DNA from 2 places in the Delftia sp. genome. Region 2 is predicted to be linked to the other one. Evidence: riboswitches for the same ligand, from Rfam matches in the RefSeq annotation. Region 2 holds a riboswitch; the other holds the start of a gene.
The links. Region 2 has a riboswitch for S-adenosylhomocysteine ahead of ahcY (adenosylhomocysteinase). Riboswitches for the same ligand answer to the same signal wherever they lie in the genome.
Positions count from the first base shown of each region.

Region 1 (3,181 bases), on a different contig from region 2:
GCCAGGATCTCGTGGCAGGGCACCATCACGCCCATGTTGATGACCTCGAAGTTGTTGCACTGCAGGACCACGGTGACGATGTTCTTGCCGATGTCGTGCACGTCGCCCTTGACGGTGGCGATGACGATCTTGCCCTTGCTGGACACGTCCAGGCCCGCCGCTTCCTGCTGGCGCTTTTCCTCTTCGATGTAGGGCACGAGGTGGGCCACGGCCTGCTTCATCACGCGCGCCGACTTGACCACCTGGGGCAGGAACATCTTGCCGGCGCCGAACAGGTCGCCCACGATGTTCATGCCGTCCATGAGCGGGCCTTCGATCACGTGCAGCGGGCGGCCGCCGCCCTGCACCACGATCTGCTGGTAGGCCTCTTCGGTGTCGACGACGATGAAGTCGGTGATGCCGTGCACCAGGGCGTGCGACAGGCGCTCGCCCACGGTCTTCGGGTTCTCGGGCGTGCCGCGCCATTCGAGCTTCTTGCTGTCGTCCTTGGCGGCGCCCTTGGCGGCGTCGGCAATCTCCAGCAGGCGTTCCGCAGCGTCAGGGCGGCGGTTGAGCACCACGTCTTCCACGCGCTCGCGCAGTTCGGGCTCCAGGTCGTCATAGACGCCGACCATGCCGGCGTTGACGATGCCCATGTCCATGCCCGCCGAGATGGCGTGGTAGAGGAACACGGTGTGGATGGCCTCGCGCACGGGGTCGTTGCCGCGGAAGCTGAAGCTCACGTTGGAGACGCCGCCCGAGACCTTGGCGCCGGGCAGGTTCTGCTTGATCCAGCGCACGGCCTCGATGAAGTCCACGGCGTAGTTGTCGTGTTCCTCGATGCCGGTGGCCACGGCGAAGATGTTGGGGTCGAAGACGATGTCCTCGGGCGGGAAGCCCACCTCGTCCACCAGGATGCGGTAGGCGCGCTCGCAGATCTCGATCTTGCGCTGGTAGGTGTCGGCCTGGCCCTTCTCGTCGAAGGCCATGACCACGGCGGCCGCGCCGTAGCGCTTGATCAGCCGGGCCTGGCGCTTGAATTCATCCAGGCCTTCCTTCATGGAGATGGAGTTGACGATGCCCTTGCCCTGCAGGCAGCGCAGGCCGGCCTCGATGACCTCCCACTTGGAGCTGTCCACCATGACCGGCACCTTGGCGATGTCGGGCTCGGAGGCGATGAGGTTCAGGAAGCGCACCATGGCGGCCTTGCTGTCGAGCATGGCCTCGTCCATGTTCACGTCGATGACCTGGGCGCCGTTTTCCACCTGCTGGCGCGCCACGGACAGCGCTTCCTCGTACTGCTCGTTGAGGATCATGCGCGCAAAGGCCTTGGAACCCGTGACGTTGGTGCGCTCGCCCACGTTGACGAACAGCGTGCCCTCGCCGATGGTCACCGGCTCCAGGCCGGACAGCTTCATGGGAGGGGGAGTGAAAGAGGACGACATCAAGCTCACCTGCAAAAACGGCATGGCAACAGGTGAGCGTCGTTGGCACCGTGGGCGCGGTCCGGCCGGGAACCTGCACCTGGCCCAAGCCTGACGCGGCACGCGATCCGGTGTACGGATGGGCGGGTGCCGCGCTGCAACGCTCCTCGGGCCAAAGCCCGGGATTCTACGGCGGCTGGCGGCGGCCTGCAGTGCGGGTTTTACGCCCGCATTCGGGGCAGGCCTGCACAAAGCCATGCGGCACTGCACCAAAGCGCGGCAGCGCGGGCCGCTGGCGGCGCCTTCGGGACGGATTGTCTATGCCCCATCGCCCCGGATTCTTTGCAGCGCCTGAGGACAACGCTCCTTTTTTTCATCTGGCACGCAATTCGCTATCTGCTGGGTACGTGGTCTGACCAGTCAGGCCAAAACCCTCCACCCGCGCCAGCCCATGCAAAGCATTCCGATCTCGATGGCCCAGACGCTGCAGCAGCACATCCTGAGCGGCCACTACCCCGGCGGCAGCCAGCTGCCGCCGCAGCGCGAGCTGGCCCGGCAGCTGGGCATCAGCCGCGCTTCGCTGCGCGAGGCGCTGTCCATGCTGGAGGCCCTGGGCCTGGTCGAGATCCAGCCGGGCAAGGGCGTGCGCATCAACGGCCCGCACAGCGGCCGTGCACGCATGCACCGCGCCTATGCCACCCCGGCGCTGGGCACGCTGTCGCCGCGCCAGCTGATCGAGCTGCGCCTGGTGCTGGAGCCCGGCTGGGCCGCGCTGGCGGCCGTGCGCGCCGACGACAGCGGCCTGCGCCAGCTGCAATGGACCCAGTCCCAGCTGGCCCACGCCCTGGACCGCAGCGACCTGCTGGCCGCCGCCGACGCCGATCTGCAGTTCCACCTGCTGCTGGCCCAGCTGTCGGGCAACCCGGGCCTGGTGGCCATGGCGCGCCAGCTGGAGCTGGCCATCAGCCACAGCCTGCGCCTGCCCTTTGCCTGGAGCGGTGCCGACGACCAGCCGGTGCGCGAGCACGACGCCATCGTGCAGGCCGTCTGCGCAGGCGATGCGCCGGGTGCGGCGGGCGCCATGCGCGCCCACCTGCTGTCGGCGGCCAGGCGCAGCGGCATCGATCTCGACACACCGGACGACGCGGCGGCGCCCGACGCGACGGCACTCGATGCAACGGCGCCCGACGCATCTGCGCCCGATACATCTGCGCCCGACCCTGATCCGCTTTCCTTTCGCCTCACCCCACCTTCCGAAGGAGCTTTCGCATGACTTCCCCCCTGACACCCCGCCGCGCATTCATCCGCACCGCCCTGGCGGCCGCCACCCTGGCCGCTGCCGGCCTGGGCGGCGCCGCCCATGCCGACATGCTGGCCAACATCCAGAAGGCCGGCGTGCTGCGCGTGGCGATTCCGCAGGACTTCCCGCCCTTCGGCTCGCTGGGCACCGACCTGAAGCTGCAGGGCTATGACATCGACATGGCGGCCCTGGTGGCCCAGGAGCTGGGCGTGAAGGTGGAGCTGGTGCCCGTGACCAGCACCAACCGCATCCCCTTCCTGACCACGGGCAAGGCCGACATCGTCATCTCCAGCCTGGGCAAGAACGCCGAGCGCGCCAAGGTGATCGACTTCACCCAGGCCTATGCGCCCTTCCCCAAGAGCGTCTACGGCCCCAAGGACATGAGCATAAAGGCCCCTGCCGACCTGGCCGGCAAGACCGTGGGCGTGACGCGCGGCTCCACCGAGGACCTGGCCCTCACGCAGGTGGCGCCGGCCTC
Region 1 is NZ_JCABYI010000011.1:69,217-72,397, forward strand. It holds gene metH (methionine synthase) at 1-1,424, opposite strand, end outside; S-adenosyl-L-homocysteine riboswitch at 1,452-1,578, opposite strand; gene AC5I49_RS08785 (FadR/GntR family transcriptional regulator) at 1,855-2,676, shown strand; gene AC5I49_RS08790 (transporter substrate-binding domain-containing protein) at 2,673-3,181, shown strand, end outside.
Region 1: it holds a riboswitch for S-adenosylhomocysteine, as region 2 does, so the genes downstream of both, metH (methionine synthase) here and ahcY (adenosylhomocysteinase) in region 2, are expected to answer to the same signal.

Region 2 (3,181 bases):
GAGAGGGGGAAGGCGCGTCAGCGCCTCAGGGGGTGCTTAATACCTATAAGTTTCGGGCTTGTAGGGACCCTGCTTGCTCACGCCGATATAGGCAGCTTGGCCGTCCGTCAGCTCGGTCAGCATGGCGCCGACCTTCTTCAGGTGCAGGCGGGCAACCTTCTCGTCCAGGATCTTGGGCAGCACGTAGACCTTGCCGACCTCGTAGGCATCGGGCTTGGTGAACAGCTCGATCTGGGCGATGGTCTGGTTGGCGAACGAGGCGCTCATCACGAAGCTGGGGTGGCCGGTGGCGCAGCCCAGGTTCACCAGGCGGCCCTTGGCCAGCAGGATGATCTTCTTGCCGTCAGGGAAGGTGATGTGGTCCACCTGGGGCTTGATCTCTTCCCACTGGTACTGCTCGATGGAGGCGACGTCGATCTCGTTGTCGAAGTGGCCGATGTTGCAGACGATGGCTTCGTTCTTCATGGCCACCATGTGCTCGTGGCGGATGATGTCGCGGTTGCCGGTGGTGGTCACGAAGATGTCGGCCTTGTCTGCCGCCCACTCCATGGTCACGACCTTGTAGCCTTCCATGGCCGCCTGCAGGGCGTTGATGGGATCGATCTCGGTGACCCAGACCTGGGCCGACAGCGCGCGCAGCGCCTGGGCGCAGCCCTTGCCCACGTCGCCGTAGCCGGCCACCACGGCGACCTTGCCGGCGATCATCACGTCGGTGGCGCGCTTGATGCCGTCCACCAGCGATTCGCGGCAGCCGTAGAGGTTGTCGAACTTGCTCTTGGTGACGGAGTCGTTGACGTTGATGGCGCGGAACTTCAGCGTGCCCTTGGCCGACATCTCGTTGAGGCGGTGCACGCCGGTGGTGGTCTCTTCGGTCACGCCGATGATGTGGGCGCTCTTGCGCGTGTACCAGGTGGGGTCCTGGGCCAGCTTGGCGCGGATGGCGGCGAAGGCGATCTTCTCTTCCTCGGAGGCGGGGTTGTCCAGCACGGACAGGTCCTTTTCGGCGCGCATGCCCAGGTGCAGCAGCATGGTGGCATCGCCGCCGTCGTCCAGGATCATGTTGGGGCCTTCGCCTTCGGTACCGGCGGCGCCGAATTCAAAGATGCGGTGGGTGTAGTCCCAGTAGTCGGCCAGCGATTCACCCTTGATGGCGAACACGGGCGTGCCCGTGGCGGCGATGGCGGCGGCGGCATGGTCCTGAGTCGAGAAAATGTTGCACGAGGCCCAGCGCACGTCGGCGCCCAGGGCCTTGAGCGTCTCGATCAGCACGGCCGTCTGGATGGTCATGTGCAGCGAGCCGGCGATGCGCGCGCCCTTGAGCGGCTGCGCCGCGGCGAATTCCTCGCGCGTGGCCATCAGGCCGGGCATTTCGGTTTCGGCGATCAGGATTTCCTTGCGGCCCCAGGCGGCGAGGGAAATGTCAGCGATGGCCGTGTCGGCGGAAACGGGACGAACAGCAGCGTTCATGGTTTTCTCCAAAAGATGAATGAAAAACCACGTTCTGCGGGAGACGAAAAAAAGCTCACCGCACAGAAAGCGTGGGCGAGCGTCGTTGCAGGTATGACTCCGAGCCTCGCAGACCGCATCTGGTGAATGGGCCTGCTGCAACGCTCCTCGGAGAGGCGCTGATTATACCGATCCCGGGGATGTCTCACCGCCCAGCCCCACAAGCCGGTAGCCCACCTGCAGCTCGGTCACCAGGTGGCGCGGCTGGGCCGGCTCGTCCTCGATCTTCTGGCGCAGATTGGCCATGTGCACGCGCAGGTAATGGGCACGGCCCAGGTATTCGGGTCCCCAGACCTGCAGCAGCAGCTGGCGGTGGGTCATCACACGGCCCTGGGCGGCGATCAGCGCCGCCAGCAGGCGGAATTCGATGGGCGTGAGGTGCACCGGCTGGCCCGCACGCCGCACCTCGTGCGTGGCCAGGTCCACCTGCACCTGGCCGAAGTGCACCTGGCTGGATGCAACTGCGCCGCCTGCGGCCCCCAGTTGCTGGCGGCGGCGCAGCATCACACGCAGCCGGGCCAGCAGCTCGGGCACACCGAAAGGCTTGACCAGGTAATCGTCTGCGCCGGCGTCCAGGGCGGCCACCTTCTCGTCCTCGCGCTCGCGCGCGGAGAGCACGAGCACGGGCACGGAGGACCATCCGCGCAGCTCGGTGAGAACCTGCTTGCCGTCGGCATCCGGCAGGCCCAGGTCGAGGATGACCAGATCGGGCTGGCGGCTCGCCGCCTCGATCAGGCCCCGGCGCGCGCTGTCGGCCTCGAAGACCTGCCAGCCCTCGTCCTCCAGCACCAGGCGCACGAAGCGGCGGATGCCGGGGTCGTCCTCGATCATCAGGATGCGGTTGGTGGGCGTGCTCATGGCGCAAGACTCTAATCGAGCAATGGCTGCTCCGGCACCGGAAAGCGCAGCGTGAACACGGTGCCGGGGCCTGGGCGCGCGGCAGCGGCCTCGATGCGCCCGCCATGGGCCTCGACAATGCTGCGCACCAGCGCCAGCCCCAGGCCTATGCCCGAGACGGTGGACTCGGCCGTGCCGCGCGTGAAGGGCTCGAACAGCGTCTCCACGGGCAGGTGTGGCGGCAGGCCGGGCCCGCCATCCTGCACGGCCACAAGCACCTCGCCGTCCTGTTCGCGTGCGTGGATGGTCAGCGGCGTGCCGGCCGGCGTGTACTTGGCGGCGTTGTCCAGCAGGTTGACCAGCACGCGCTCCATGAGCACAGGATCGAGCTGCAGCAGCGGCAGGCTGGCGGGCACGTCGGTGCTCACGGGATGCTCGTGCAGGCGCGCGCGCATCTGGCGCAGCGCGCTGCCGACCACTTCATCCAGCGGCAGCCATTCGCGCTGCAGGTGCACGCCGCCTTGCTGCAGGCGCGCCATGTCCAGCAGGTTCTCCACCAGTCGCTGCATGGCCTGGGCCTGGATGCGGACCTGCTCCAGCATGTCGGCTGCGCCGCCCGGCGGCACATGGCGCTGCGCGGCCTCGGCCGCGCCCAGGATGGTGGTCAGCGGCGTGCGCAGGTCGTGCGAGACGGCCGACAGCAAGGTGTTGCGCATGCGCTCGCCCTCCATGGCGATCTGGGTCTGCTGGGCCACGGCCACGAAGTGCTGACGCTCCAGCGCCAGCGCCACCTGGCTGGCACAGGCCTCCAGCAGACGCTGCTCCTCGGGCACCTCCA
Region 2 is NZ_JCABYI010000032.1:96,641-99,821, reverse strand. It holds gene ahcY (adenosylhomocysteinase) at 37-1,467, opposite strand; S-adenosyl-L-homocysteine riboswitch at 1,538-1,622, opposite strand; gene AC5I49_RS22625 (response regulator) at 1,630-2,364, opposite strand; gene AC5I49_RS22620 (DUF4118 domain-containing protein) at 2,376-3,181, opposite strand, start outside.